One region of the Sporosarcina siberiensis genome, then DNA from elsewhere that is predicted to be linked to it. Evidence: riboswitches for the same ligand, from Rfam matches in the RefSeq annotation. Region 1 holds a riboswitch; the other holds the start of a gene.
The links. Region 1 has a riboswitch for lysine ahead of ACFSFY_RS05595 (Na+/H+ antiporter NhaC family protein). Riboswitches for the same ligand answer to the same signal wherever they lie in the genome.
Positions count from the first base shown of each region.

Region 2: it holds a riboswitch for lysine, as region 1 does, so the genes downstream of both, dapA (4-hydroxy-tetrahydrodipicolinate synthase) here and ACFSFY_RS05595 (Na+/H+ antiporter NhaC family protein) in region 1, are expected to answer to the same signal.

Region 1 covers NZ_JBHUGI010000010.1:40,580-57,159, forward strand. The annotation lists gene sufD (Fe-S cluster assembly protein SufD) at 1-579, shown strand, start outside; gene ACFSFY_RS05565 (cysteine desulfurase) at 579-1,808, shown strand; gene sufU (Fe-S cluster assembly sulfur transfer protein SufU) at 1,798-2,235, shown strand; gene sufB (Fe-S cluster assembly protein SufB) at 2,258-3,655, shown strand; gene ACFSFY_RS05580 (sulfite exporter TauE/SafE family protein) at 3,795-4,619, shown strand; gene ACFSFY_RS05585 (bifunctional metallophosphatase/5'-nucleotidase) at 4,623-5,999, shown strand; gene yunB (sporulation protein YunB) at 6,041-6,826, shown strand; lysine riboswitch at 6,883-7,062, shown strand; gene ACFSFY_RS05595 (Na+/H+ antiporter NhaC family protein) at 7,197-8,783, shown strand; gene ACFSFY_RS05600 (sodium-dependent transporter) at 8,967-10,508, shown strand; gene ACFSFY_RS05605 (methionine/alanine import family NSS transporter small subunit) at 10,521-10,625, shown strand; gene lipA (lipoyl synthase) at 10,801-11,754, shown strand; gene ACFSFY_RS05615 (YutD family protein) at 11,771-12,106, shown strand; gene ACFSFY_RS05620 (DUF86 domain-containing protein) at 12,184-12,633, shown strand; gene ACFSFY_RS05625 (YuzB family protein) at 12,737-12,973, opposite strand; gene ACFSFY_RS05630 (NAD(P)/FAD-dependent oxidoreductase) at 13,114-14,181, shown strand; gene ACFSFY_RS05635 (O-antigen ligase family protein) at 14,407-15,579, opposite strand; gene ACFSFY_RS05640 (YuzD family protein) at 15,905-16,243, opposite strand; gene ACFSFY_RS05645 (NifU family protein) at 16,327-16,563, shown strand.
Region 2 covers NZ_JBHUGI010000032.1:12,501-29,080, forward strand. The annotation lists gene ACFSFY_RS10970 (acetamidase/formamidase family protein) at 1-555, opposite strand, end outside; gene ACFSFY_RS10975 (LCP family protein) at 739-1,713, shown strand; lysine riboswitch at 1,800-1,978, shown strand; gene dapA (4-hydroxy-tetrahydrodipicolinate synthase) at 2,100-2,984, shown strand; gene ACFSFY_RS10985 (GntR family transcriptional regulator) at 3,255-3,977, shown strand; gene ACFSFY_RS10990 (YfcC family protein) at 4,175-5,383, shown strand; gene ACFSFY_RS10995 (hypothetical protein) at 5,380-5,583, shown strand; gene ACFSFY_RS11000 (NAD/NADP octopine/nopaline dehydrogenase family protein) at 5,677-6,771, shown strand; gene ACFSFY_RS11005 (ABC transporter ATP-binding protein) at 6,883-8,550, opposite strand; gene ACFSFY_RS11010 (energy-coupling factor transporter transmembrane component T family protein) at 8,547-9,314, opposite strand; gene ACFSFY_RS11015 (ECF transporter S component) at 9,330-9,932, opposite strand; gene ACFSFY_RS11020 (DUF4256 domain-containing protein) at 10,153-10,290, opposite strand; gene ACFSFY_RS11025 (helical membrane plugin domain-containing protein) at 10,242-10,721, opposite strand; gene fdhF (formate dehydrogenase subunit alpha) at 10,728-13,664, opposite strand; gene fdhD (formate dehydrogenase accessory sulfurtransferase FdhD) at 13,840-14,631, shown strand; gene ACFSFY_RS11040 (VWA domain-containing protein) at 14,784-16,052, opposite strand; gene ACFSFY_RS11045 (rhodanese-like domain-containing protein) at 16,116-16,481, opposite strand; gene ACFSFY_RS11050 (DUF2254 domain-containing protein) at 16,555-16,580, opposite strand, start outside.

The sequences.
Region 1 (16,580 bases):
TTCGTCAGTCGTCGTGGTGTTACAGGTCGAGATAGTCGCTTGAACTGGGCGCTCGGACTTATGAATGACAGCGATACAATTGCAGAGAATATTACACACCTAGTAGGAGACGGTTCCCATTCTGATATGAAGACTGTTGTTGTAGGACGCGGAAAGCAACGTCAAAACTTTACGACAGAAATCATCAGCTTTGGTAAAAATACGAACGGTATGATTTTGAAACACGCTGTTGTTAAAGATGAGTCAACTGTAATCTTTAATGGTATCGGTAAAATAGTAAAAGGCGCAACAGGATCGAATGCGGAGCAAGAGTCACGTATGCTTATTTTGAGTCCACGCGCACGTGCAGACGCGAACCCTGTTTTACTCATTGCAGAGGACGAAGTGACAGCTGGTCACGCAGCTTCTGTTGGCCGGGTAGATCCGCTTGAAATGTTCTATATAATGAGTCGAGGGATTTCAAAAGAAGAAGCAGAACGCCTGATCATTCACGGATTCCTTGCACCAGTCGTCGCTGAGTTAAAAGTCGAAGGTGTGAAGAAACTGTTGACGGAGGTTATCGAAAGGAAAGTGCGCTAATGCTTAACAAAGACATACGCAAACATTTTCCAATTCTAGGTCAAGAAATAAACGGGCATCCGCTCGTTTATCTTGATAGTGCTGCAACTTCTCAAAAACCAACGCAAGTGATAGATGCGATTAGCGACTATTACAAGTTTGATAATTCAAATGTCCACCGCGGGGTTCACACACTTGGAAATCGCGCGACAGAAGCTTATGAAGGTGCACGCGATAAAGTGCGTACATTTATTAATGCGAAGTCGAGAGAAGAAATTATATTTACTCGTGGAACAACAACAGCGTTAAACATTGTGGCACAGAGTTATGGTCGTGCGAATGTCGATGAAGGAGACGAAATCGTCATTACGTACATGGAGCATCATTCTAATATTATTCCATGGCAGCAACTGGCTAAAGAAAAAGGCGCTGTTCTAAAATACGTGGAACTTGAAGACGATGGGACACTATCACTCGATAAAGTGCGTGAAGTTGTAACGGATCGGACGAAAATCGTTTCGATTATGCATGTTTCTAACGTTCTTGGAACAATTAACCCGATTAAAGAAATTACAGAAATCGCGCATGCACACGGTGCTGTCATGGTTGTAGATGGTGCGCAAGCTGCCCCTCATCTTAAAGTGGATGTAGAGAGTCTTAACTGTGATTTCTATGCGTTTTCAGGACATAAGATGGCTGGCCCTACAGGGATTGGTGTACTCTACGGGAAAAAAGGTTTGTTGAATGCTATGGAACCCGTTGAGTTCGGGGGAGAGATGATCGATTTCGTTGGCCTTTATGAATCGACATGGAAAGAACTTCCATGGAAATTTGAAGGTGGAACACCGATTATCGCAGGTGCAGTTGGCCTCGGTGCGGCAATCGATTATCTTGAAGAAATTGGGCTCGACAATATTGAACGTCATGAACATCAACTTGCTGCTTACGCACTAGAACGCTTTGCGAAAATTGATGGACTTACAGTGTATGGTCCACTGGATGCCGATAAGCGTGCAGGTGTGATCACGTTTAATGTTGAAGGTGTTCATCCGCATGACCTTGCAACAGTTTTAGATATGCATGGAATTGCTGTAAGGGCCGGACACCATTGTGCACAGCCACTTATGAAATGGCTTGATGTATCTGCCACAGCGCGCGCTAGCTTCTATGTATACAATACAGAAGAAGATGTTGATCGCCTCGTGGACGGACTCCAAATAGCAAAGGAGTATTTCAACGATGACAACTAGAAATCTTGACCAACTTTATCGTACGGTCATTATGGATCATTATAAATCACCGAAGAATAAAGGTGTGCTTGAAGAGAGTAGTGTCACCGTCGACATGAATAATCCGACGTGTGGCGACGTGATTCATTTAACAATGCAAGTTGTAGATGACACGGTTCAAAATGCGAAGTTTGAAGGGGAAGGTTGTTCGATTTCTATGGCATCTGCGTCAATGATGACACAGTTGATTATAGGGAAAACCGTCGAAGAAGCACTCGTCCTTTCCAAAACAATATCGAATATTATGCTGAGCAAAGAATATGACGACTCCATCGATTTAGGGGATATTGAGGCGCTTTCTGGCGTTGCTAAATTTCCGGCCCGGATTAAGTGTGCAACACTTGCATGGAAGGCGATGGAACAAGGAGTCGGAAAAGACTCCGAGTAACTCTATAGAAGGAGGAATAGTAATGGCTAAAAAACTGCCTGAAATGGGCGAATACGAACATGGTTTTAATGATGGAGATATCTCTGTATTCCGTTCGGAACGTGGACTTACACGTGAAATCGTAGAAGAGATTTCTGGAATGAAAAGCGAACCACAATGGATGTTAGACTACCGTCTAAAATCATTGGAAATGTTTTATAAAATGCCAACACCACAATGGGGTGGCGATCTTAACTCGCTAAACTTCGATGAGATTACGTACTATGTAAAAGCATCTGAAGGTACTGAACGCTCATGGGATGAAGTACCAGAAGAAATCAAGCGTACATTTGATAAACTTGGAATTCCAGCAGCAGAACAAAAATATCTAGCAGGAGTTTCTGCACAGTACGAGTCTGAAGTTGTTTATCACAACATGAAACAAGAATTAGTAGATATGGGAATTATCTTTAAAGATACGGATTCTGCGCTTAAAGAAGACGAGGAATTATTCAGAAAGTACTTTGGTACTGTGATTCCGAACTCAGACAATAAGTTCGCGGCATTGAACTCAGCTGTTTGGTCAGGTGGATCATTCATATACGTGCCACCAGGTATCAAAGTAGACTCACCTCTACAAGCCTATTTCCGCATCAACTCGGAAAATATGGGACAGTTTGAGCGTACGCTTATCATTGTCGACGAAGGCGCAAGTGTCCATTACGTTGAAGGATGTACAGCACCTGTATTCACAACAAGCTCACTTCACAGTGCGGTTGTTGAAATCATAGTCAAGGAAAATGGATATTGCCGTTACACAACAATCCAAAACTGGGCAAACAACGTTTATAACCTCGTTACAAAACGTGCAGTTGTTGACGCGCACGGTACGATGGAATGGATTGATGGAAATATCGGTTCGAAATTGACGATGAAATACCCAGCGATTTTACTTCGTGGAGAATATGCACGTGGTATGACATTGTCAATTGCAATTTCTGGAAAAGGACAACACCAGGATGCGGGTGCGAAAATGATGCACTTAGCTCCAAATACGTCTTCCACAATTGTTTCTAAATCGATTTCTCAAAACGGTGGTAAAGGAACATACCGTGGAATGGTTCACTTCGGACGTAATGCAGATGGCGCTAGTTCAAGAGTAGAGTGTGACGCGTTACTAATGGATGATATCTCAATATCGGATACAATTCCTTACAACGAAATTCTAAATAACAACATTTCACTTGAGCATGAAGCAAGTGTTTCTAAAGTTTCAGAAGAACAGCTCTTCTACTTGATGAGCCGTGGTGTTCCTGAATTAGAAGCAATTGAAATGATTGTTCTTGGCTTCATCGAGCCATTTACGAAAGAACTTCCGATGGAATATGCAGTAGAAATGAACCGTCTCATTAAGTTTGAAATGGAAGGTTCTATTGGTTAATTATTAACAAGAAAGCCGGCCCTTGTGGCTGGCTTTTCTGTTTACATAGAAAAAGTCTTGAATTGAGTGAAAAGCTTAAGATGAAATTCCTTCATATGTTAGTATGATTAGAGTATTACTTTATCGAAGGAGAATGTTTATGGAATTTATATTATTAGCGATAATTGGACTGTTATCTGGTGTAGTTGGTGCACTTGTGGGACTTGGCGGAGGTATTATACTTGTTCCTGCGACTATTTTTGTAGGTATTACTTTGGGATTGATTGACGGAATTACTCCTCAAAGTGTTGTAGGATTATCTGTCGTTATGATGGTTTTCGTAGGGCTAGGGTCGACTCTTAGTTATATGAAAATAAAAACAATTGACTATCGCAGTAGTATTATTTTTTTTATAGGTAGTATTCCTGGAACTCTATTAGGCGCTTATGTAAATAAAGGGCTTGAAATTAAATCATTTAATCTTTATTTTGGTATTTTACTTATATTTTTAGCAACACTACTTCTTGTTCGGAAATATTTGAAACCTATTTATTGGTTTAGAAACCACGGAAAAACGCGTACGTTTACAGATAAGATGGGTGAAACATATACATTTGGATATCCTATATGGTTCGCTCTGCTATTAACATTTGGAATTGGTTTTGCGTCTGGATTATTTGGTATTGGTGGAGGTTCAATAATTGTTCCAGCAATGATATTGTTATTCCTATTTCCACCACATGTTGCGGTTGGAACCTCTATGTTCATGGTCTTTTTATCAGCGATTGTCAATTCAATCACGCATATATCCCTTGGTAATGTTCCGTGGCTTTATACAATACCAGTGGTTCCGGCAGCATATATTGGTGCGAAACTAGGGGCTAAACTCAATCAGAAAATGAAGTCTGAAACGCTAGTTGTTGCATTACGGATCGTTTTGCTATTATTGGGTATCCGGTCAATTATAGAAGGTTTAATGGGGTGAAAAATGAAACAGTCGATAGAAACAATTCATTTATATCATACAAATGATATTCACAGTCATTTTGAAAACTGGCCTCGCATCAGTCAATTTCTAAAAGAGCGTCGTACGCATCACAAGGTAACTGGAGAAGCGTGTTATGTATTTGATGTTGGTGATCACGTAGACCGTTCACATCCATTTACCGAAGGCACAGAAGGTAAGGGGAATGTGATACTGCTTAATGAGGCGAACTATGATGCTGTGACAATTGGTAATAATGAAGGCATTACGATGTCGAAAAATGCATTAGCTTCATTATATGATGATGCAGAATTCGATGTCATTTTAGCGAACCTGTTTGATGAGGATGGGAGCCAACCTGATTGGGCTGTTCCATATCAAATATATACTACTGATAGAGGTACAAAAATTGGTGTAATTGCCGCTACTGCTGAGTATAAAGAGTTTTATAATAAACTAGGTTGGAAAATTAAAGAACCTCGAACAGAGCTGAAACGAATTGCAGAAAAGTTAGTGGAGAAAACAGATATACTTATTTGTCTATCTCATATGGGTCTTCCTCAAGACGAACTACTTGCTGCAGAATGCAGTGCGTTCAATGTTATTTTCGGAGCGCATACACATCATTTGTTTGAGGAAGGAAAACTCATTGGTAATACACTGCTTGCAGCAACAGGGAAGTTTGGTGCATTTACAGGGCATGTGTCGATTCAGATGGATACAGATGCAAAAGAAGTTGTAGAATTAAGTGCAGAGGTATATGCAACAGATTCATTGCCAGTTTCTGAGCATGTAAATCAGAAGATACAGTTGCTTATGGAAGCGGGCATTGAAACGATGGAAGATCCAATATTTTATAATCCAACAGTAATGCCGAAAAACCTATTCGGCCCCAGTGCACTAGCTGAATTTTTTGGAGAAGCATTGTTAGCACATACTGGGGCAGATTGTGCACTGTTTAATTCTGGAATATTTCTGGAAGATTTAAATGAGGGGTGGGTAACGAAAAGGGATTTACATTCAATGCTTCCCCATCCGATTAATCCATGTAAAATAACGCTTACTGGGGCTGAACTAGAAGAAATATATAAATTATCACTTAATAAAGAATGGCCTTATATTAAAATAAAAGGCCTTGGTTTTCGTGGCGATTTAATGGGTGCAATGCTCTACGAAGAAATTAAAATGGATAAGAATGGTCAAGTATTTATTGGGCATCATCCAATTCAAGTAAAGAAAGAATATACGCTTGCTACGCTAGATATGTTTACATTCGGATTTTTTTTCCCTTCATTAAAACATGCTGAAAAAGAGTATTATATGCCCGAATTAATTAGAGATGTGGTCTCTTCTTTTGGAAAACGACTGGTTAAAGAATAAACGACTCCCTCCTGACATAAACTATTCCAGGAGGAGTCGTTTTGAAATTTCACGGGCAAGTTAAGCGAAGGCCACGACGAAGGCTTAGAAAGCGAAAGATGATCCCGCTCCTAATTCCTGCGATTCTATTTGCCATTGTTTTTTTTCTATATTTCGTCAATATGAAATTGACACCGATTTATATGGATTTTGCAGAAATGCAAACCGAAAAAATAGCCTCCCAAGTCATAAGTAGTGCTATTAACTCAAGGGTAGCAAATGTCCTAGATGTAAACGATATTATAGTCAATATTCCGCCAAGTGAATCGGGTGGAATTGTGGGAGCGAAATTTAATACCGAAATAATAAATCGTGTTTTGGCGGAAATACAAATACTGGTACAACAACATCTCGATCAAGCTGAATCAGGTAATGTAGATTTGTTGCCGCCATCGGGTGAAATAGACTATGATCCACAAGCTATGGAAGATCGAGGTGGAATTGTCTTTTTGATACCCATGGGGCAAGCAATTGGAATACCGCTTCTTGGGAATTTAGGACCCAAAATACCAATTCGTTTGCATGTCATTGGAGAAGTTCAAGCAACACCGGAAACTACGATTAAGGAATTCGGAATTAATAATGCTTCGATTGAAGTAAATGTTTTGCTGGTTGTAAATGTGCAAATTATTGTACCTTTTGCAACGAAAAATACTATTGTGAAGACTAAGGTTCCTATTGCTGCAGGATTGTTCAAAGGGGATGTTCCACCAATCTACAATAAAGGTGCTGATGGAATAACACCGCAGATTGAAATACCCTTTAAGTTGCCAGAAGATAAGGAATAAATGTTTAGTTGAAACTGGTTCAAATTATTGATAGTCTAAGACAGTATTCATTATATCGATTGGGTAGAGGCTGCATTGCTTATTAGTCACACACGTGAGATTGACCTTGATGACCGTGTGTAAAAGGAAGCATTGCCGAAGTTTTGCGAATCTGTCAAATTCGCTAGACTGGGGTTATTCCAAACAGGAATAACACTGTCATACGCTATTTTAGCGCGTGATGAGCTACAAGTCGTACGTTAGATAAACATTATTTATCCAACTGACGAAACGTAGATAGAGCTGACATCCCTTCACTTGTAATAAGTGTGAGTGGATGTCAGTTTTTTTGCTCATTGAGGTCTCATCCCAACGACCTGGAGGTTTTAAAATGGAAGGAACATGGGTATCAATTTTACCACCGGTACTTGCAATTGTAATGGTCTTGATTACAAGAAAGGTTTTACTATCGCTTGGAATAGGGATTGTTTCAGCTGCTTTACTTACAGCATCATTTGCACCAGTTCAATCTGCAGTGAATTTTTGGAAAGCGATTACGGTCTCTTTTTGGGACGATGGTGCAATAAATACATATTCCATTTTTATAATGCTCTTCATATTGCTACTTGGAATAATTACTGCTTTTGTTAGTTTATCTGGAGGTAGCCGAGCATTTGCAGAATGGGCAGCAGTGCGTATTAAAACGAAAAGAGGGGCTAAGTTATTAACGGTCTTTCTTGGAATGATATTGTTTGTTGATGATTACTTCAATGCACTTGCAGTTGGTCAAATATCACGTCCAATTACAGATAGTCACAAAATATCTCGTGCGAAATTGGCCTATTTTATCGACTCGACTTCTGCTCCTATATGTGTCATCTCACCAATTTCGAGTTGGGGGGCATATTTAATTGGCCAACTTGCAATTATATTGGCAAGTGCTGCGACAATTAGCTATTCACCGTTATCAGCTTTCATAATGATGGCGCCGATGAATTTCTATGTTATCACGACACTAGTTTTGGTCATTTTTCTAGCATGGACAGACATCGATCTATTTGAAATGAAGAAACATGAACAACTCGCAATGGAAACAGGTCAGCTATATGATCCAGATAAAGAGATTCCGGGTCAATTACAAGAAGATTTTCCCGAACATGAATCTGGACGTGTTAGAGATTTAATACTACCGATTGCAACGCTTGTAGTATCTGTCTTAGTAATGATGATTTGGACCGGTTACTTGGAAAGTATGGCAAGTTTGGGCTCGGCAACCATATGGTCGATCTTTGAGAATACTAATGTTCCACTTTCGCTGCTGACAGGAGGCCTTGTTGGTACACTTGTTGCGGTTGGTTTATACATGAGTCAAATGAAGTATAATTCAACAGCGAGCATCACTTGGATGGGGCGCGCACTTAAAAGTGGTTTAAAAGCAATGTTTCCTGCAGTTTCAATATTAATATTAGCATGGGCACTTACGGATTTAATTGCTGTGTTGGAAACGGGCGTATATTTGTCAGAACTTGTTGAAAAAATGAATGTTCCTATTGCTTTTCTTCCAGTAATTATGTTTGTATTTGCGGGACTTATGGCTTTTTCTACAGGAACTTCATGGGGATCATTTGGTATCTTACTACCAATAGCGGGAGAAATAATGATTGAGGCAGCTCCTGAAATGTTGTTACCTGCACTTGCGGCAGTTCTTGCTGGTGCAGTGTTTGGTGATCATTGCTCACCGATTTCCGATACTACTATACTTTCCTCAACTGGTGCCGGATGTAACCACATTGACCATGTCGCAACGCAATTACCATATGCTCTAATAAGTGCAGGAATTGCAGCGATTGGATATATTGTCTTGGGTCTTACCGGTTCTATATGGTTCGGATTGATAGCAATTATTATTATACTTATTGCTTTCCTCACTACGTTAATCATTCGAAACGATAAGAGAGAAGCATTAGTACATCAATGAATATATGAGTAAAGAAGCTATTCAAATGAGTAGCTTCTTTATTTTTGTATACTAATTATGTGAATAAAATATGTTTTGACAATAGTCTGATAGAAGATTATACTTATCTTGTGTGTAGTTGGACTCGTTCGGAAAAGTGGAAAAAACTGAACAATATTTTGTATAAGAAAAGGGGGAAGTTATATGGCGCAACGTTCTCAATGGGGAACACGATCTGGTTTTATTATGGCAGCTGTAGGTTCTGCGGTTGGACTCGGTAACATTTGGCGCTTTCCGTACGTAGCGTACGAAAACGGTGGTGGAGCATTCTTTATACCATATTTATTCGCACTTTTAACTGCAGGAATACCGATTTTAATCATGGAATTTACAATGGGTCATAAGTACCGCGGTTCTGCTGCACTTTCATTTTTTAGAATGGGAGGAAAGAAAGCTGAGTGGCTTGGGTGGTGGGGAATTTTTGTATCCTTTGTTATTGCAACCTACTACGCAGTAATCATTGCTTGGGCGATGAAGTACACAGTCTATTCGTTTAATCTTGCTTGGGGTTCAGATACTGGGGCTTTCCTATTTGGGGATGTTCTGAATTTAGCTGAAACACCTGGTCAAGCTGGTGGATTTGTTCTTGGTGTTCTCTTCCCATTATTGCTTGTTTGGGCAATCGCTTTTGTTATTTTGATTGCAGGGGTCCAAAGGGGTATTGAATTGGCAAACAGAATATTCATACCAACTTTAGTTGTTGTGTTTTTGATGGTTGTTATCCGGGCGGTTACATTGGATGGAGCTTTACTTGGTCTTGACGCATTCTTTAAACCGGATTTATCAAAGCTCATGAATCCTCAGGTATGGGTGGCCGCCTATGGGCATATATTTTTTAGTTTATCAATCGCTTTTGCAATAATGATAACGTATTCAAGCTATTTACCTAAGAAATCGGATATTACAAATAACGCATTCATCACTGGATTTGCAAATTCAGGATTTGAGTTACTTGCGGGTATTGGAGTTTTCTCTGCACTTGGGTTTATGGCGACACAAGCGAACGTTCCAGTAGCAGAAGTAGCAACAGCGGGAGTAGGTCTAGCCTTTGTTGTGTTTCCGCAAATTATTAATGAAATGCCAGGTTTTAATGGTATTTTCGGGGCTTTATTCTTCCTATCACTTGTGCTTGCTGGACTGACGTCTCTTGTTTCGATTTGTGAAACATTTATAGCAGGTGTATCGGATAAGTTTGATATTTCCCGTAGAAGATCTGTAGTCATTAGTGTTGGAATCGCAACTTTAATTTCAACATTATTTGCAACACGTGGCGGACTTTTCTTCCTAGATGCTGCTGATTACTTCATAAACCAATTTGGAGTTGCAGCAATTGGACTAGTCGAGGTTGTGTTAATCGCATGGGCGTTTAAGAAACTGGACGTATTCAAAAAACATGCAAATGCTGTTTCAGACATCCAAATCGGTACTTGGTGGAAGGTATGCCTTGGCGTAATTACACCGTTAGTTCTTGGTTATATGATGTTTGGTCTTTTGAAAATCAACATATTAAAACAACATACAGATTCTGATGGAAAGATTATAGGTAACTATGAAGGCTATTCAGATGGATTTATCTGGGCCAGTGGTTGGTCCGTCGCAATCTTTGCGATAGTCATGGCTATTATCTTTACGTTGTTTAAGTGGAAAAAGAATACACATGAAACTACTGATTATGAAAATGACTAAGGAGGATTCGATATGAGTGCTGGAGCGATCGTAATGATGGTAATAGGAATCCTCATTATCTGGGGAGGTCTTGGAGCAAGTATTGCGCATGCCGTGAAGAAAGAAAGAAGCCGATAAGTAGTGCAAGCACCCAAAAAAAGCAAACCGGGTGCTTGCTTTTTTATAGAAATACAATCGATCTTTTCCTTATGCCATTCACACTCTGGGTTGTTTGCGGAATATATATATGATACATTAGCTATAGTATGAGAACTGAAAAATCACTATATATGTTACAACAGCTCAAGTGGAAATGGAGTCGATTGTTGTGTCTTGTAGACCAGAAACAGGAAATAAAAACGAACATATTAAAAAACCAGATTGGTTAAAAATTAAATTGAATACGAACGAAAACTATACGGGTCTTAAGAAAATGATGCGAGAACAAAATTTAAATACAGTTTGTGAAGAGGCTCGTTGCCCAAATATTCATGAATGTTGGGGAGAGCGCCGTACAGCAACATTTATGATCCTAGGTGCTGTCTGTACTCGCGCTTGCCGCTTTTGCGCTGTCAAGACGGGATTGCCTAACGAACTTGATACAGCTGAACCAGAACGTGTTGCAGACTCTGTAGCTCTTATGAACTTAAAGCACGCTGTTGTTACTGCAGTAGCACGAGATGATCAGAAGGACGGCGGTTCCGCTATTTTTGCTGAAACCATTCGTGCTATTCGTAGAAAAAACCCTTTTACTACTGTAGAAGTACTCCCATCTGATATGGGAGGCGTATATGAAAATCTGGAGCGTTTAATGGATGCAAAACCAGATATTCTAAATCATAATATCGAAACAGTTCGTCGGTTAACACCAAGAGTTCGAGCTCGTGCTACTTATGATCGTTCTCTTGAATTATTGCTTCGTGCCAAGAATATGCAACCTGATATTCCGACAAAGTCTTCTTTAATGTTGGGTCTGGGTGAAACTTATGAAGAAATTATTGAAACAATGGACGATCTTCGTGCGCATAAAGTGGATATTATGACTATCGGACAATACTTACAACCATCTAAAAAGCATTTAAAAGTATTGAAATATTATTCACCACAAGAATTTGGTGAGTTGAGAAAGATTGCTATGTCTAAAGGATTCTCTCACTGTGAAGCAGGTCCACTTGTTCGTTCAAGCTATCATGCAGATGAACAAGTAAATGCAGCTGCCAAGGAAAGACAGCGTCAAGGGGAATTAGAAATAGCACTGCAAAGTTGAGTGGCGGTGAAATTGAATGGTAACTCTAGAAAATTGGGAATATGAAATTATTACAAATTTCCGTGAAGGTTTTGAAGAAGAAGCATTGCATGCACGTTATAGCGATGTTTTACTTAAATATGACTATATACTTGGTGATTGGGGTTATGGTCAGCTCCGTTTAAAAGGTTTTTTTGAAGACCTAAATCAAAAGGCCACGTATGAAACGAAAATTGGAACGCTTCAGGACTATTTATATGAATACTGTAACTTTGGTTGTGCCTATTTTGTATTGAAAAAAGTGGGACGAATTACAGAAGAAGTCGTTATACCTGAAGAAGCAGAAACTACAGCACCGCTTGAAGATCAATAAGATCTCCAAGCGGTTTTTTCATTGCTCATTATTATGGTATTATAAAGATAAAATGTAAATGCTATGGAGGGAATTATATGTATTTTATTGATCGTACTAAAGTAAATGAAACTCTTGAACATATGGAGGAATTATTGGCGCTGTATGGAGAAACGAAGGAATGGACAGGGAATTTAATGGATTCTTTGGCTCTTGCAAGACTTGCTCATGTTATAGTGGAATCAATTATTGATGTTGGAAATACAATGATTGATGGGTTTATCATGCGTGATCCAGGTGGTTACGAAGACATCATTGACATAATGGATGATGAACAAGTGATTTCAAAGGAAATGTCTGAACCACTCAAACGTGTAATCGGCTTACGCAAGATGATTGTTAGAGATTTTAATAATGTCGATGTAAATTTAATTGAATCAATATTAAGCGGCTCTATGGACGCGCTTTCTGAATTTCCTGGAAAAGTTCGTTATTATCTTGAAAATGAACTTGGCCCTTTCTCAGCATTTTTACCAGAAGTTGAATAAATGAAAATTACTCTGAATTTACATTAAGATACTATTCCAAACAAAAAAGCTTTTCGCCATAAAACATGCGAAAAGCTTTTTTGTTTGGATACGGAAAGATTTATTAAAAAAGTGGATTATCTTCTATAAATTGATAAATGCGCTCCGTGAGTTCCTCGGGTGTGTCTGCTTGAACGACTTCACCATTTACAATAGCGTATAAAGACTCGGCACATTTGGTACAATAACTCAAACAGCCATATTCAAGGACATCAAGGTTCGGATCGCGATCCAGTGTTTCAAAAGTTTTGTATGAACCACTTGCAAGATTACTTATGCAAAATTCAACTATTGGATTCACGGAAATCACCTCGCTTACATTAAAATCTTACTCTTTTTTCCTACAATCGTCAATTCACGAGACTTATTGTGAAACATGTCACAAACTGATATAATTAAAGATGAGAAATTAACGGATTTTATGTAGTAAAGGAGATAATTATGAAAAAACTTGTCTTATTAGGTGCGGGGTACGGAAATATGCGTATTTTATTGCGTCTTTTAACAAAAGATTTACCAACAGATGTTGAGATTACACTCATCGATAGAACCCCTTTTCATAGTGTGAAAACAGAGTTTTATGCACTTGCAGTTGGAACTGTATCGGATTCTGTAGTGCGGGTAGCACTTCCTGTACATGATCAGTTAAAAGTGATCGGTGGGGAAATTATTGAAATTAATACCGATGAAAAATGTATATTTCTTGACGATGGTCAACAAGTTCCATATGACGATCTTGTAATTGGCCTTGGTTGTGAAGATAATTATCACGATGTATTAGGTGCTGCCGAAAATACTTATAGTATTCAAACAATAGGTAAGTCCCGCATTACATATGAAAAGCTTCTAGGTTTGGGCGGTGGGGCTACTGTTGGAATTATTGGTGCAGGACTTAGTGGAATTGAGCTTGCCAGCGAATTACGAGAGAGTAGACCCGACTTAAACATTAAATTGTTTGATCGCAGTCCCCGAATACTAAGGGATTTCCCGGAGAGACTTAGTAATTACGTGAAGGGATGGTTTGACGATCATAATGTTGATGTCGTATCCAACTCGAATATAACAAAAGTAGAACCAAACTTATTATACAATCATGAAGAAACAATACCCGTAGATGCTGTTGTATGGACTGCTGGAATTCGTCCTGTCGCTCCAGTTCAAAATATGAAAGCAGAGAAAGATAATTCCGGTCGTGTTGTTTTGAATAAGCATCACCAGCTTCCGGATTATTCAGATGTATATGTAGTAGGGGATTGTGCTTCATTACCATATGCTCCAAGTGCCCAAGTTGCGGAAGAACAAGCTGAACAGATTGTGACTATTCTTAGACTTGTTTGGAACAATGAACCACTTCCAGAAACAATGCCTGAGATAAAACTTAAAGGCTTTCTAGGTTCACTTGGTAAGAAACAAGGGTTTGCATATCTTGGAGATAGAACTGTCACAGGACGAATCGCTCGTTTGTTGAAATCCGGAGTACTTTGGATGTATAAATGGCATAACGGTTAATAACCTCTGACAAAGTTATACAGGAAAACAATAAATTTGCCGTGTCGCCGTAATGGTTTTCAATCCTTATGGTGGCATTTCTTTATATACATGTTTAGAAATATGTCCGTTGTCATTATCTAAACATCGTTTAGAAACAATAAGTTGATAAATGCCCGAATACATTCGTCAACTTAGATTTTTATTTATGAACGAAATTGACTAGCTTACGATTATCTACATTCGCTATTTTTTTATGAAGTTGTTTGAAGAAATTAGCAAACCAAGCTCACACCAAATTATCACACTTGCTAAATTACCGAGGGAGAAAAATGCACTTTCAAACAGGCAATACACAAGCCAACTTGAAAAAGTTGCAAAAGCAATAGATTTCAATTTATAGTTGTTGATTTTAGAAATTTGAACAAATAAAACTATAATAAATATACACATCCCCACTATTCCGAATAAACCAGATTTAATGAAGAAACTAATATAAGAGTTATCAAACGTAATTACTCCTAAGTCAGCAGCTAATATACCAATACCGTTTCCGAAAAACAGTTCAGTTCCTTGCAAGCTATTAATTAAAGTCATCCAGTTCGATATTCGATTACTTAATAAGACATCTAAATTGTCCGTGTCGACATTCGTATTACCTAATATTATAAGTACAATTACAATAACAGAAGTAAAAGTTATGATATTAAAAGTTTGATTTCTTGATATAAACAGTAAGGTGTAGACCCCAACCCAAACAAATAGCGAATACATAGCTGTCCTACTATCGGAAAGTATTAATATATACATAAAAGGAATTAACATAATTATATATTTGAACATTGATTTTAAATCTGTTTTATTTATTAAATATCTAGTTAGTATGATAATTAGTATGATGTAACAGAAGAGTCCAAGAGAGTTTGGATTGATAAAGGAAAAAACATACCTTATTCTTGAGGTAGATGGATCGATATAGTATTTTTCTGTAAATCCAATTAGAGATAAAACAACAGAAATCAAAATTGAAAATCCTAGGACAGATATCCAGACTTTAGATAACTTTAAATACAAATCGAATCGATTTATATTAATAGGTATTAATAAGAATGAAAAGATTCCAAGTAGAGCATAGCTTATGAATAGTGAAAATCCGTTTAATTCGCTACCGTTTATAATAAACATTGATGGCATCAACATAAATAACCATATAAGCATAGTAAATGTAACAATAAAGTTTGGAGAATCAATTTTATTTTTAGATTTTAAGCCTGTAATTAACAAAAGAAGAGTTACGGCAACGAAACTTATTAATTTTAGTGAATAAAAAATAGAAATATAAGGCGTTTGGATGAATGAAAAGATATTAATAATTCCAATAAGGAATATGCACACCATTGTAATATTTTTTTCTTTCAATTTTAGACCACCTCATATTTTTCTTAATTAATATACTATACTAGTCAATTCAGAAAACATAATGTTTTATAATTTAATCTATAACTTTAAGATGTTTTTCTGACTAGAACCAGGCAATGAATGGACATATGATCTTGTTAAAATGATTAACCCTTCGTTTTTAAGTTTTTTAATTAAATACAGGACTTGATTTTTGGGTATTTATTATAAAATTAAAAAACACCATATAATTTATTACAAATCGTTTTTCAGGTATTTGAATAAATGGCTTAATGGATAAAAAAATATGTAATCGCAAGTTACTTGCGATTACATACTTTTTCTCTTAATTTGTACTACTGTCTGATAGATAACCTTGTTTTTCAAATTCGGAGAAGATAGGCTTAAGTGATATGTGACCTTCCCCAATCATTTTACCGTCAATCATAACGAGGGGAAAGAAGTATTCATCATCCAGTATTTGCTGCGCGATGCCTTTTTTTCTTTCGTCCTCGATAGTAGATTCAATATCAATATATTCTATAGTAAAGGGTTGATTGGGATATTTCCTTCCAATTGCGGCTTGCAACCAGTCGTATGTGTCTTTTGAAGAAGGTGAGTTCACACAACTTGCACAAATGATATCTGCACCATAAATTTCTACTAAAACTTTGTTTCTATTCATTTAAATATCTCCTTTCGTTTACAAAGATGGATTTTTTCTTGTTTCCAGTTTATAATTACTATTAAAGAAAGGGGTCGAAAATAATGACAGATGAAATGATGAACGAACCAGTACAAGAGGTACTAAATAAATTACGTCCATTTTTACTTCGCGATGGAGGCGACTGTGAACTCGTTGATATTGAAGATGGAATTGTAAAACTTCGTCTTCTTGGAGCATGTGGAACATGTCCAAGTTCTACTATCACTCTAAAAGCAGGAATTGAACGTGCACTTCTTGAAGAAGTTCCAGGCGTTGTAGAAGTAGAACAAGTTTTCTAAGTACTCATATTCAATAA
Region 2 (16,580 bases), on a different contig from region 1:
TGCCGCGTGTAAATCACCAAGTGCAAAGAGAGCACCTTCTGCAAACACTGGGAAGTATAAAATAGCTCCTTCGCTAATCATCTTATTATCCATATTTCCACCATGTGCACCAGGTGTCCCACAATTTACACCGTTTCCTTCAGGAGCAACGCCAATGACACCAACCATTTTATTTAATGGGATTTCAATATCATTAAAATGGACCTTGCCATCTTTAATCGGTAAAATCTTAGACTCCATTTGTTCTATTTTGTGACCCATTACACCTAAGCCTGGCCCTACAACCATGACCCCTTGTTCACCTATTTCAATCTGCTTAATCGTAACTTTCAAAATATCTCCAGGCATTGCATCTTCTATAAAAATCGGACCCGTTGCAGGATTGATCTTATCCCAATCAATTCCACCTACTTCGGTTTCTGGAGTTTGAATTTGGTTTTGGAAACAATCGTAAGCTTCAATTTTCACCGTTGTTCCAGATGCAATTCTTGTCGTATATGGATTGAATTTATTGAACTCATAAATAATTCCTGATTCAGCAGTAATTGTTTTCATTTAGAATCCCCCTTTAAAATATATGCTATCACAATTATACATAGTAACCAATAACACTACTGACAAGCACCAAGCAAGATTACACCTATAAACAGAACCTTTTCAAAGTTCATACGTCTAAAAGAGTAGTACTATGTGAATTATTTTAAATAAAGAATAACGAATCCATTAATAGATGAGGCGATGAAGCAATTGGGAAGACATGATAAAAACACTAGGAAACGTAAGAAGAAAACCGGCAGAAATATCGGAATTGTAACTGCACTACTCCTGTTGGTGGGGTTTTATTGGTTCTATCAATTCAATGAAGGTTTATCTTTGTCAGAAGATGGATCATTAAAAGATAAAAATGATGAGTTCGGTATTTTTGATGGGCCAGAGCCGCAATTCGGGGAGATTAATATTCTTTTACTTGGCTCCGATGCACGTAAAGAGGAAGATGGGCGATCGGATACGTTAATGATTGCACATTATAATCAAGATACGAAAAAAATGAAGATTGTTTCTATTATGCGTGACACCTATGTCGAAATCCCCGAATATGGTATGCATAAAATGAATACAGCGTTTACGCTTGGTGGCCCCGAGCTCGTGAGGCAGACGATTAAGGAAAACTTTGATTTGGATGTCCATTATTATGCGATGGTCGATTTTAATGGATTCCCGAAAATCGCAGATATTATAGCACCCGATGGTATTGAAGTAGATATCCCATATGCGATGTCACATGGTATTAATATGACGTTGAACCCCGGTGTGCAAAAGTTAGATGGTGACCAGCTCTTAGGTTATGTTCGCTTCCGTCATGACCATAAAAATGACTTCGGCCGAGTCGAGAGACAACAAGAAGTCATTTCTAAATTGAAAGATGAAGCCGTTAGTGTGCACAGCCTTTTGAATCTACCAAAACTTCTTGGAGCAGTAAATGGATACGTGGATACGAATCTTGAAAAAATGAAAATGCTTTCGATTGGTAAGGGTCTTATCGATGAAAGTTCTGGAAAGATTGAAACGTTACGTCTTCCTGTCGATAGTTCCTATTCAAATAAACGAACGAATGTTGGCGAAGTGTTAGACATCGATTTCGAAAAAAATATCGATGCGTTGACTACTTTCTTGGATGATTCAGTAGAAACGAAGATAACCGACGAGGATTAATAAACTTCCTGAATTCACTTGCAATTGCGTTTGAAAACAGGTATGGTTATATCAATTAGAAATTCTCTTATTTCAAAAACTTTTGAAGTAGGGATAGAGGCGCGAAAACCATCAGTACACATTTCGAGGATATTGAGATCCTATGACATATGTGGAAAGGGGAATTTGCCGAAGTGAAGAGAAACTCATTTTCTCGGAGCTGGTTCTGTTGTTGAACAAACACAGAATTGTCATATAGGAAACTATATGGAGGGCTATCTTATGCAAAGAAATTATTCTTTATTTCTTATGCAACAACGATCCCTCGTTGTTGCATTTTTGCGTTCATTTACTACCTGCCCTCCCACCTCTAATTTTTAAAATAAATTATAGGATGTGGAGAAATTATGAATTTCGGACAAGTTTTAACAGCAATGGTAACTCCTTTTGACACGAATGGAGAAGTAGATTTTCCAGCTACAGAAAACTTAATCAATCATTTAATTGCAAATGGGACTGATGGTTTAGTCGTATCTGGAACAACCGGAGAGTCTCCGACGTTAACAAAGGAAGAAAAAGTAGAATTGTTTAAATTTACTATGGAAATTGTGAATGGTAGAATCCCAGTAATTGCGGGTACCGGTTCGAACAACACAAAAGAATCTGTTGAACTTACAAAACTTGCAGAATATGCAGGGGTAGATGGTATTATGCTCGTTACACCATACTATAACAATCCATCTCAAGAAGGATTGTATCAGCATTTCAAAACAATTGCGGAGTTCACATTTTTACCGATCATGCTTTATAATGTGCCAGGTCGCAGTGTAGTCAATATGTCTGTCGATACCGTCATTCGTCTATCAAAAATCCCTAATATTGTTGCCATTAAAGAAGCAAGTGGTAATTTAGTTACTATGTCGGAAATTATTGAACAGACACCAGACACTTTTTCTCTATATAGCGGTGATGATGGTTTAACGATTCCAGTATTATCGATTGGCGGAATCGGTGTCGTTTCCGTAGCTTCTCATGTTTTAGGTAATGAAATGCAAACGATGATTGAAAAATTTAATAACGGCAATGTCAAAGATGCAGCTAAGGATCATCGTAAACTCCTTCCCATCATGAAGGCATTATTTGCCGCTCCAAACCCTTGTCCTGTGAAAGCGGCTTTGAATTTAAAAGGAATCCCAGTTGGTGGTGTTCGTCTCCCTATGATTCCATTAAACAACGAAGAACTTAACGCATTACAGCAAGCACTTAACCTCAATACAAAAGTTCTTTCATAAGTATAATTTGTTGAAAAGAGTGAGCCAATACGCTTACTCTTTTTTCTTTTCATAATCTTTTTGTGGTTACATCCCCTATCAAACTTTTTGCAGAACTCCCTAAATACCGCTACTGCATTGATAAGATGAATGAGCCACTAGATCGAAAAGTCAGTAATCAAATTACTATTTTATGAAAGCGTTTACGAAAAGACTTTACAAACTTTTTATAGTGTTGTAAAGTTACTCCATAGTTATAATATTATAAACAACTATACAGGGGTGGGATGCATGAAAATTGATAAAACAGCAACAACACCTCTCTATTCTCAAATAGAGGTGATTCTAGAAGATAAGATACTTACAGGAGTTTGGGACGAAGGAGTTCAAATCCCAACGGAAATTGAATTAGCGAATACGTATGATGTTAGTAATATTACCATTAAAAGAGCCATTATGAATCTAGTCGATAAAGGGATGCTTGTTCGACAACGTGGTCGAGGAACATTTGTTACCAATTTACATGTAGAGAAAAACATCCATAAATCTGAATTTATTCGTTCAGATGATGAAATTAGTAGTTCACACGATTTACTTGAGTGGAAATTTAATCAGTCGTATCCTGCTATATCTAAAAAGTTAGGGTTTTCTTCTGAAGCTGAATTCGTCTATGTAGAGCGAATTGGTTATGAGGAAGAAGAAAAGGTTTCTCTGGAGTATACGTACATTCCACAAGAAATTTGGCCACCTCATGAAGAATCTCCTAATAAGGATGTATTTATCTATGATTTACTTAAAAAGACATGTGGCATTACACTAGCACGTTCGAAAAATTATTTTTCTGGAACAGTCCCCAATGAAAATGAGGTAAAGCTGCTTGGTGTTCGACCAAACACTCCACTCTTTGTATGGGAGCGAATTACCTATTCTACAGATGGCAATCCTGTTGAATATTCAAAGTTTATTATGAAACAGGATAAAGACAAGTATTATTTGGAATTGGATCTAACATGAAATTCAAGAATTTAGATGATAGTAGTACTTCTTCACTTCCTCTAAATAAATTGCTTGATTTCACTTGATTAGAAACTAGAAACGGGTTCGTTTCTATACACCTTAATGTTATAATGTTATATTTTTATATACAATCAATCAGGAGTGTTCATGTTTTATTGACGGAACATTCTACCAATAAAAGGATGGTGGACTGAATGGAAAAGCAAAAGAAAAAGTGGAATTTTAAAGCACCAACTACAACTGGATTGCTTATGATTATTATTGTTTTAGTAGCACTATTAACGTATATTGTACCCGCGGGTCAATTTGAACGTCTTATGGATGATAAAACCGGCAGAGAGTTAATTGTAGCCGATAGCTTTTCATATACAGAAGCAACACCTGTTGGTCCCGGAGGAGTATTGGCATCTTTGTTTAATGGAATAGTCGGCGCTTCCGAAATTATCGCCTTTGTATTGATTGTAGGTGGAGTTTTTGGTGTTATTGTAAAAAGTGGTGCTATTAATGCAGCATTGGCAAGACTCATTCACCGGCTTAAAGGCAGAGAATCAATATTCATTATTATTGCTATGACTGCATTTGCTATTGGTGGCGCAACGTTTGGAATGGCAGAAGAGACATTACCCTTCGTGGCAATTGTTCTAGCTGCAACGATAGCAATGGGTTATGACCGCATTATCGCGGTTTCCATAGTAGTTGTTGGGATTTATGCTGGATACTCTGCGGGGCCTCTTAATCCCTTTAACGTTGGAATTGCTCAAGCTATTGCTGAATTACCGCTCTTCTCAGGAATTGGCTTACGAACCATCTTAATGATTGGTGGATTGATTATTGCAATTCATCACACGTTAAAGTATGCAAAAAAAGTTAAATTGGATCCCAAAAAGAGTCTTTTAGCAAATGAAACAGAAAAAGTTGAAACAGATTTGTCAATCCTGGACAATCTAACAATGACAAAAAGACATAAGTGGATCATGGCTGTTTTAGGTTCATCACTTGTTGTACTTGTATTTGGGGTACTGAAATACGGATGGTACCTTGCGGAAATTTCCGCGCTCATGTTACTTATGGGGATTGTAGTTGGTATTATCGCATTCAATGGTAGTTTCAATCAGTTTACAGATGAATTTATGAAAGGTGCCGCTGATATGACAGCTGCTGCACTAATTATCGGACTTTCAAGAGCCATTCTTGTTGTTATGGAAGAAGGACAAATTATAGATACATTTGTTTATGCCGTATCTGTTCCTTTAGGTAGCTTAAATAGTGTATTTGCTGCTTGGGGAATGTACTTTTCACAAGGGCTCATAAATTTCATTATCCCCTCTTCTACAGGACAAGCCGCTGTTGTAATGCCTATTATGTCATCCTCAGTGACGTTATTGGTATTAATCGTCAAATAGCAGTCCAAGCATTCCAGTCAGGTGACGGATATTGGAACATGATTACACCTACACACCCTGTTTTAATGGCTGCACTTGGAATTGCAGCGGTACCATTCGGCAAATGGATACGTTTTGCTGGACCACTCGTTCTGAAATGGACAATTTGGACAATGATTATTTTAGCAATTGCTGTATGGATTGATTGGGGTCCGTTTTAATTTACCTTAATATGTTATAATGTTATAAGTATATAAAGATAGACTTAATCAAAATTAATGGACTTTAAAATAACTCAAAAGGAGTAGTTATAAATGGCAAAAAGTATGAAATGGACGATTTTAGGTGGCGGTAACGGTGGCCAAACAACAGCTGGTCATTTAGGGATGATGGGCTTTGATGTCACATTATACGATATTTTTGAAGAAACGATTGAAAGCATAACAAAACAAGGCGGAGTTTATCTAGAAGACGCATTGAATGGTTTTGGAAAAGTTCGTCGTGCAACAACAAATATCGAAGAAGCACTACAAGATGCGGACATCGTGCTTGTTACAGTACCAGCAACTGCACATACAACTGTTGCTAAAGCATGTGCCCCTTACTTGAAAGATGGTCAAATCGTCATCTTAAACCCAGCGGCAACATTTGGATCATTGGCATTCAAAAAAACACTTAAAGATGAAGGTTGTACTGCAAATGTTACATTGGCAGAGACGAATACATTGTTGTATGGTTGTCGGATAATTGAACCCGGTAGAACGCAAGTATTCGGTCTAAAAAGTAGAATACTAATTGCAGCCCTTCCAGCAACAGAAACGGCAAATGTAGTTGCAGCTGTTCAACCTGCATTTCCACAGTTTGAAGCTACTGAAAGTATCCTAGTTACAAGTTTTGATAATACAAACCCGATTTTACATCCTGCAACAACACTACTTAATACAGGTACAATTGAATCTGACCATGAATGGCACTTCTATATCGATGGATTCACGCCATCCATCGGACGATTTGTTGAAGCTATGGATGAAGAACGACTTGCAATTGGACGCGCTTTGGGACTTGAATTACTCTCATGTCGTGAGCAAATGGAAGTAGAGTATAATGTATTTGAGAATAATCTAGCAGATTCAGTACGTAAAAACAGTGTATATCAGGATATTAAAGGGCAAAAAACGCTCGACACACGCTATCTAACAGAGGACATTCCAATGGGACTTGTTCCATTCGTTGCTCTTGGAAAGTTGCTCGATTTACCTACAGAACGAATGGAAGTAATTATTTCCATGGGGCAGCTTGTACTTGAACGCGATTTGATGAAGGATGCAAGAACACTTGAAAACCTTGGCATTGAAAACATGACTCCTAAAGAGTTTATAAACTATGTAAAAACTGGTGAACAGCGTTAATTTAATAAATAATTAAAAAGAGTGAGCAAATATGCTCACTCTTTTTATGTATTCTTTTTTTCTTAGAATAACAAATCTTAGTATTATCAATTAGTGCTACTTGAAAAAAATTTACCTCGTTATTAATTCACTACTTTTCAATATAATACCGGGATAACCCATTCGACGAGCAAGCTGCGTAATATGGGGTTGTTCAAGCTTTGCCTGGCTTAGAAGTTGTTCCTGGCCATACGCACTACGTGTTTCTCCGTCGAACACTACACACCCTTCGCTCAAAATTATTGTACGCTCGAAGGTATTCGCAACAAAATCCATATCATGTAAAATACATAATACTAACTTACCTTGTGTGTATAACTCTTTGATAATCTTAGCCAACATCTTTTTTCCTTTATGGTCTTGTCCCATAGTTGGCTCATCGAAAATAACAATTTTTGTATCCATTGCTAAAATCGAAGCTACAGCAATCATTTTCCGTTCAGCAAGACTTAAATCATATGGGTTTTCATCTTCTTTACCAGTAAGGCCAACGAGCTCTAACATTTTCATTGCATTGAGTTTTGCTGTTTCTGTAGATTGCCCAATATTTAATGGACCAAACATTACCTCGTCAAGCACATTATTCTTAAAGATTTGATCGTTGGGATTTTGAAAGATAAGACCAATTGTAGCAGCAAGTTTTGCAGCAGTACTGTCAGCTGTCTTAATGCCATCAATAGTTATCTCACCTTTACATGGTTTCAATAGAGCCTTCAACAATTTTACAAATGTAGATTTACCCGCTCCGTTTTGCCCGATAATTGCTATCGGTTTACCACTCAATGTACTATCGATGCCCTTCATAATAGCTATGTCTTTTACATAGTTAAAATGAAGATTCGAAACAACAATCTCAGCTGTTTGGAAATCGGCTGTATTTTGTTGGTGAACTTGTAGAGTGAAATTTTCTAATCCAGTCGTTGGAATCTCTTCTAATACAATAGGTAGAAGATTCGTTGTGTCTTGAGTCAGCCAAAGTGATCTAGCTGCCGATGTATAGATTGGAGGCTCAATTCCATATGTACTCAAATCATCGCGTGAAAATATCTCTGTAGGAGTACCTGCTTGTATTAATTTCCCTTCATGCATTAAGAAGATGCGGTCTGAATAGGCAGCAAGTTTTTCGACCTTTTGCTCGACCATGATAATTGTAATTCCTTGTTTAGAAAGTTCACCCACGACTTTAAAAACTTCTTCAGAGCCTTGTGGATCAAGCTGAGAAGTGGGTTCATCAAATATAAGAATATCAGGTTTCATGGCGATTACGCTGGCAATCGCAACACGTTGCATTTGACCACCCGAAAGAGAAAAAGGGTTTTTATCCCGCAACTCTTCAATATCTAGTTGATGCATACACTCTTGAATACGACGGTGCATTTCATCCCGTGGTACACCTAAGTTTTCAAGCCCAAATGCAATTTCATCGTAGACTGTAAATTTTGCCCCAGTCATTTGGGAGAACGGATTCTCGAATACGAGACCTACTTTAGCTGTAATATCACTAATTTCTTGGGTATACACTTCCATATTACCAATAAAGACATTTCCGCCATATGCTCCTTTAAAAAAATGAGGAACTAAGCCACTAAGTGCATAGCAAAGTGTTGTTTTTCCAGCAGTGTTTTCACCAGCAATACCAATGAATTCACCTTTTTTAACAGTAAAAGAGACATCATTTAGTGCGAAATTTTCACGTGTTGGGTATTTATATGTAAGATGTTCCACTCGAATACTACTCATAGAATAACCCTCCAAATAATTACCGCAATCAAAATTGCTACTAACAGAAACTTTACAGCAACTCCATATTTAAAACGAATCGATTCGTGAAGAAAAGTTCGTTCACTTTTTGAGTTGAACCCTCGAATTTCAAGAGCAATCGAACGTTCTCGAGTATCATTGAGTGAATTTAACACAACTGGACTTAGCAGCGGGATGAATGACTTGATACGTGCTACTAGATTCCCCTCAGTTTCCATTCCTCGTGAGCGCTGAGCGTCCGTTATTTTTCCAGTCATTGCAATCATCTGCGGGATAATCTGCAAAACTGATAAAAGAACATAGCCTATTTTTGGCGACATCCCTTTACGAATAAGCGATTCTACTAAATCATCAGGCTTCGTAGTTAGGACCAGTACCCCGAATGCACATACCATATTTAGAACGCGAAGTGTCAATAACAATGCGAACGAAAAACCTTCTTTGTAAATAGGAAGTGACCCAATCGTAAACAATACAGTTGCACGATCAGGGTGAAAAAAACCTTGCACGACAACAATTGAAAAAATGAGTACTAAACTAAGTCCCATAATTGGAATAATGTATTTAAACACTCTTCCAACAATGAGCAATAATAGCGTGAATGCAAGGACACCTATGACAAATAGATGATTCGGTAAAATATACGTCACTGCCACTGAACTAAAAACGAATAGTAGTTTTGATAATGGATCGACGTCGTGAATAATCGAATCTTTTTTCACATAGAGCGTCATATTCTTCATAGTATTCCTCCTAAATTACAGACGTTCGATTTCTGAACGACTATCGTACATCTGAGTTACATTTTTTGGTAAACCTTTAAATATCAAAAAGCTGATTAAAACAGTAACGATTTTATCAGGTACATCTACAACGACACTATCGGCAAATGAAGCTAACCATAGAGGTAGGTCTTGGGCAATCATCGTTGCAAATAATGCATCTCCCCAAACGTTACCTGTTTGTCCGCCCCAAAACATAATATTCAGCGGGGTAGAAACTGTCGCTGCTATCAATCCAACGACAAGTCCGAGGACAAGTGCTTTTCCAATCGAAGCAATCCATCCTTTGTAAGCCATAATCCCAACGACAAGACCAATGACTCCCGATGTTATCGCGTAAACAAATGAAACCGGACTAGCTGTAAAACCATAAATAATATTATTAATAATTCCCGTTAGTGCCCCAATAATCGGACCCGCTAACATACTAGAGAGTATTGTTCCGATAGAGTCTAACCATAATGGTAATCTTAATATCTCTGCAAATAGTTTTCCGAGATAGTTAATACCAATTGCTGCCGGAATAAGGACGAGTGCAGCTGTTGAAAATTTAAGAGACCACATACTTTGTTTCTTCATAAAATAGTTCCTCCTCTTATCTATTTAACAATCTTTCTCGCATAAATATTCCTCTTCCTCAAGGTGTCTTTACACAAGACAAGACCTATTATAGACCATATGATTTCAAATACATAGGTTTAAATTTAAAAAGCTGCTTAATATAAAAAGGACCTGAACCGGCCCTAAAATAGTTTTCTTTTATACAAACTTCTGTCAATCGGTCTCTACTCTACTGAAATCATGCTCTTAAAAAATCACGAAAACCTCTGGCTACATAATAAGATTCTGCTCCGTTGTGATACACAAAGATATGGTCATAGCTAACCTTTACTTCCCCAATTCCCTGCCCATACCCTTTAGAAAATCGAGTCCGAATTTCAGTCCACGATTAATATCATCGTCTTTTAATAACGTCATAAGTTGGATAACCCCAACCTTTTCATCATTGTCTCTATACAATTCCGCCTCATTTAAACCACTTCTTACACTTTCCACAAGTTTAGATGTAATCGCCGGATCTATGGATGACATTACTGCAGAAGCATTCATTACGTGGTTGATTAAATTAGTAATGGGTTCTCTTGAGACTTGGTCTACAGCAATTTTTGCAATTTGTTCTTTTGCTTTTACCATTGCCGCTACAGCATCCAAGACGCCAATATCATTCAGTTCCCCTGTTATTGATAAAATCTTTTCCAGTGCCTCATCCTGTTTGGCAAGTAACGCCTGAAGTTCCTCTAGTTTTTGTTCTTGAATTTGTTCTGGTGTATATTGTTTCTTCTTAATAGAAGTAATTGGAACCGCCATCCACTTTCACCTCTCCTCTTTTTGGTCTGTGAGTTGTACATATCCAGGGCGCGCCCATTTACGTTCAACTTCAATACCTTTTGTTGGATTTCTTTTTTTATTTCTATGATTGGTAGATGGTAATGGATTCTCACCTTCTTTTTGCAGTAATTCCATACGTACTTTTGTTTGCTTAAATGCCGGAGTATTCGTTCGCTCATCCGTTGCCGGTCCAGTTAAAAAATTAATGGCAGACTCTTTTAGAACTGAATTGAGTGGCAAAAATAGTTCGTTTCCTTGAACTCGATCCGTTACAATTGCAGGTACTTTCAGTGCACCGTACGGAGAAATCAGCCGCACGATTGAGCCCGTAAGAACCCCACGCTCCTCGGCAAGTTCTGGCGACAATTCAACAAATATCTCTGGAACTTTCGATTGAATTCCAGCTGATTTATTCGTTAAGTTTCCTTCATGGAAATGTTCAAGCAATCGACCGTTATTAATATGCAAATCAAACTCAGTCGGGAATTCTACCGGCTCTATCCAATCAGACATTGCGAATCGAGCTTTCTTATCTGGGAAATTAAATCCGTCTACATAAAGCAATGGAGTACTTGAACCATCGTGACTTCCCCAGAAGAAACTATTCCAATCTTTTAGAACTTCATAATTTGCCTGACTAAACAAAGGCGACAAACTCGCCATTTCATCAAAAATATCACTTGGATGACTGTAGTTCCAATTCGCACCCAATCGGTTCGCGATCTCTTGGACAATCCACCAGTCTTGTCGCGTATTCCCTAGATTCGGCAACGCTTTATACAGTCGTTGTACACGTCTTTCTGTATTTGTAAAAGTCCCATCTTTTTCAAGGGAAGGCACAGCTGGCAAAATAACATCTGCATACTGAGCAGTTCTTGAAAAGAAGATGTCTTGTACAACTAGAAAATCGAGATTGGATAATACTTGGTCGACATGGTTCGCATTCGAATCGACTAGCGCCATATCTTCTCCAACAATATACATTGCTTTCATAATTCCTTTGTCCGCTGCACGTATCATTTCGACACTATCCATACCTGGTTTGTTATCAATCTCAACGCCATATGCTCGTTCAAACTTTTGACGTGCATCGTCATCACTGACATGCTGATAACCTGGAAGCCAACCGGGTAACGAGCCCATATCACAAGCACCCTGAACATTATTATGTCCACGTAATGGATAAGCCCCAGCTCCTGGACGTCTGTAATTCCCTGTAGCCAACAATAGATTTGAAATTGCTGCGGATGTATCCGAACCCCCTGTATTTTGTGTTACACCCATTCCCCATAAAATACATGTACCGTCCGCATCCCGTATCATTTCTGCAATTTCAATTAATGTTTCCTTCTTGATACCCGTCTGCTCAAAAGCATAATCCAACGTATATTTAGTTAATACTTCTTGAAAGTCTGAAAAGAAATTAACATTCTCTTGAATGAATGCTGTGTCATGCCAGCCTTGGTCAATCATGTATTTTGTAACGGCCATTAGCCATACTTGATCGGTTCCTTGTTTTGGTCGAATAAAAATGTCCGACCGTTCAGCCATTTCATTCTTCCTAAGATCTGCCACTATAAGCTTTTGACCGTGTAATTTATGCGCCCGCTTCACTCGTGTCGCAAGTACAGGATGTCCTTCTGCTGGATTCGCACCAACAATAATGACAAGTCCGGCTTTTGCGATGTCCTTAATCGTTCCGGCATCGCCACCCATACCAACCGTTCGAAACAGCCCATCTGTTGCTGGAGACTGACAGTAACGAGAACAGTTATCCACATGATTTGTTTCAAACACTTGTCGAGCCAGTTTTTGCATAACATAGTTTTCTTCATTTGTAATTTTAGAAGAAGAAATAAAACCTACACCGTCTTTTCCATGTTCTTTTCGAACAGTTCCCAATTTCTCAGCAACCAAATCAAGAGCTTCCTCCCATGAAGCTTCTACAAATTCATCACCACGACGAATTAAAGGTTGAGTTAAGCGCTCCTCACTGTTAACAAAATCCCAGCCAAACTTCCCTTTCACACATGTTGAAATCGCATTGACAGGTGCTTCTGAGACTGGCTCAATTTTGAGTATTTTACGATCCTTCGTCCATACTTCAAAAGAGCATCCAACACCGCAAAACGTGCATACCGTCTTCGTTTTTTCAGTACGCGTTTCACGCATTGCAGCCTCCGCGTCCGATATTGCCATAATACCGCTATAGCCAGGCTCCACGTCTTTTATCAAATCAATCATAGGTGTCATTATTTCTTCAGGCATACTCGTCATAAAACCAGCTTCACCAAGCATAGTTTTTTCCATTAATGCATTACACGGGCAGACTGTTATACAATGTCCACATCCTACGCAAGAAGAATCATTAATTTTTGCTCCACCATCCCACAGAACGATTGGGCGGTCTCGTTCCCAGTCCATCGTTAGGGTCTCATTCACTTGAAGGTTTTGACACGCCTCCACACACTGACCGCAAGCTATGCACTGATTCGGATCATATCGATAAAATGGATGAGAAAAATCCACCGAGTCCACAGAACACTTTGGTTCAAAAGGATATTTCTGATGTTCAATTTCCATCAAATCTACAGTATTATGGATTTTGCAATTGCCGTTATTATTATCACAAACTGTGCAATAGAGTAAATGGTTTTCCAGTATACGATCCATTGCTTCTGTTTGAGCCGCTTTGGCACGCGGCGAGGAAAGTGATATACTCATCCCTGAAACCGCTTTCGTTGAACACGAACGAACAAGTTTTCCATCGACCTCAACAATGCATGTATCACACGTTTCAATCGGGTCCACTTCAGGTAAATGACAGATTTGGGGATGTTCAATTTTGTAATGGTTCAAAACTTGAATAATGGACAATCCATTCTCAAATGTATAGTTTTCTCCGTTAATTTTTAAAGTCATGAAATACCTCCTTTTAATAAAAAAACAATTAAATTCCCTCTTGTTGCACTCATTATAGTTGATAAAATGAGATTTAACAATGAATCTCTTCACTATTGATAGATAATTCAATATACTATTAGATATTAGACTAATACTTTTATATACAGATTTCTTCTAGATGGAGGGTACTTAAATGAAATTATTTAAAGAAAGAGTTATTTCACATTACTCAAATGGGCATTTCATTAAAAATGACGATTTTGTAGCCGTGGAACATGCAGTCACGATACGTATCAACAACGAAGAGTTTATGACGATTGTTTGTTCTCCAGAATACATCGAAGACATGGTTATTGGTTTTCTAGCCTCTGAGGGCGTTATTCCGAGGTTTTCGGATATTCAAGGAATTTCGATATCCGAGGACTCTTCCAAAATAGACATTCAAGCAACGAAAAAGTATTCTTTTTATGAAAAAATGCTTGGTAAACGTTATATCACTTCTTGTTGTGGAATGAGTAGACAGGGTTTTGTGTTTGCACATGATGCACTGACCGCAAAGAAAATGAATGACATTTCAATCACCCTTACTCCCCAAGACTGTTTTTCATTAATGAAACAAATGAATGATACCGCAGATATTTTTCAAAAAACTGGTGGTGTTCATAATGCTGCGCTTTGTTCCTCTGAGGGGGTTATCGTATCTCGAATGGATGTGGGTCGGCATAATGCTCTTGATAAAATTTACGGTCATTGTTTACGAAACAATATCCCTGTTCACGATAAAATCATCGTCTTTAGTGGACGGATTTCGTCGGAAATCTTATTAAAAGTAGCCAAAATCGGCTGCGAAATTGTGTTATCTAAATCTGCTCCTACAGAACTGGCACTCGAACTGGCAGAGGATTTAGGCATCACAACTGTTGGTTTTATACGCGGGGAATCCTTTAATTTATATACACATCCTGAACGAATACGTAACGATTAATTAATTTTCCGTGAAATTTATACTACCGAAAATAATCTTAGAAATTGATCTTTCCGTACTGTTGAATGCGTAGAAGCCGTGTCTATTAATATAATTTTAAATACTAAACTTAGTTTCAAAATAAAAAACCTTTACATTTTTCGTAAAGGTTCCTAGTTTGTAATTCCCAATCGCCTTGCTTCCTTAAGCCAATGCGGAAATTCATTAAACAGCCGATTGTAGAGGTCTTCGTCGCTGATTCGATCTAAATCATCCAGAGCGAAGAAGTTGGCGTTATCTACGACACGACCTGATAAGTTATCTAACTTTTGCAATACACCGAACTTCGCATTCCCTATTCCGACAAACTGCCAAAAAATATTTTCCTTCGCGCTATCAATTAGTAACTTTGAAATCTTTTTTTCTTCATAAATGCCGCCGTCGCTAAAGAAAACTACATATGTAGGAAGGTTTTTATCGGGTTCTTCCACAGTGAATTTGTGAATTACATCAGCCATCACTAGTGGTTCATTGTTGCCAACTCCAACTCCGCCAAAAATACGAGGTTGTGGATACGTTTTTTTCACATAATCCTCATAGTCCTTTTCTGTAACACTAGGTGCCCGCATAAATTTACTTCCAAAGAACCAAACGTCCAATTCGCCATCATCATCTATACTTGCAGCAATTGCTAGCACTCTTTCAAACGCAAGCTGTACGGTCCCTTTCGAATACAGATTACTCATCGATCCCGAAGCATCAAATACCACCGCAACTCTAGCTTTTTCTGTAGTGAGTTTGTTTTTCTCTAGAGAAATGGTTACTTTCTTCTTTAATAAATCAATCTTCGTCAGATTTATAGTTGATATTGGCGCTGGTGTTGATTGAATTACTTTAGACGGTAATTCTTCCGCAACCTCTTCTTCTACAACAACTCCATGTGCTTCAGCTAACGGCTTTAGACCTCCATTAAATCCTTTGCCTATCGCTCTAAACTTAAACCACTCTTTATATCGATAGACTTCAGCTAATACTAGGGACGTTTCATCGCCTAATTGGTCAATGTCAAACTGAACTTCACTGTTAAAGGACTTTGCGGAAATTTTCAGGTTTGGTATATTTTTTAAAGTACCTGGCCCATCTAATGTCACTGCAAATACACACTTCTGTATTTTGGATTGTTTTAGAGATTTCAGGGAAAGAGAAAATGTTTTAACAGTTGGTGTCGTTTCAAAAAGTTCTATCAAACTTGTAGGATCTTTCGGTTGGTTGTAAAAGATCATATACTCATCTGTTGGAACGTTTCCATCCACATTGACTAGAAAGCAACTTACATCTAAATCAGCTGCGGAACTGCCCCACTCCACCCTAATCTTAAGAACATCATCCACTGCAATTGGTGCATTAGCACCTCTAATTAAAGCAACACCCTTTTTCACCATCGCTAAAACCTCCTTATGTAGTCTACTAATGATAATCTAATTTGTTCTTTAGCCTATCGAAAATCAGTATTCTACTTCACCCGTCCAAGAAGACATACCTTCCGAAACGTTAACTAAATCATAACCCTCTTTAATTAAAAGTTCACTCGCTACTATTGAACGACTGCCGCTGCGACAAATAACTATATACGATTGTTTTTCATCCAAAACTGATCGCTCACCATTCTTTAATTCAGATAAAGGTGCATTTATCGCACCTATAATATGTCCTTCCGCAAATTCATCCACCTCACGGACATCAAGAACAATTGCTCCATCGTCTTGCAGCTGCTGAACTTCGTCAATATCTACGGTTACATATCCTTTTTCCGTCCCGCAAGCCGCTAGCAGTAATAAAATCGCAATAATCAGCCAACCAATCTTCTTCATTAAAATCTTCTCCTTATACGTCCATCTACTTAGTTTTCTTTATATTATCATGTGATGCATTCGCTATATGGAATCACTCCTTTGAAAAAAGAGCATTTT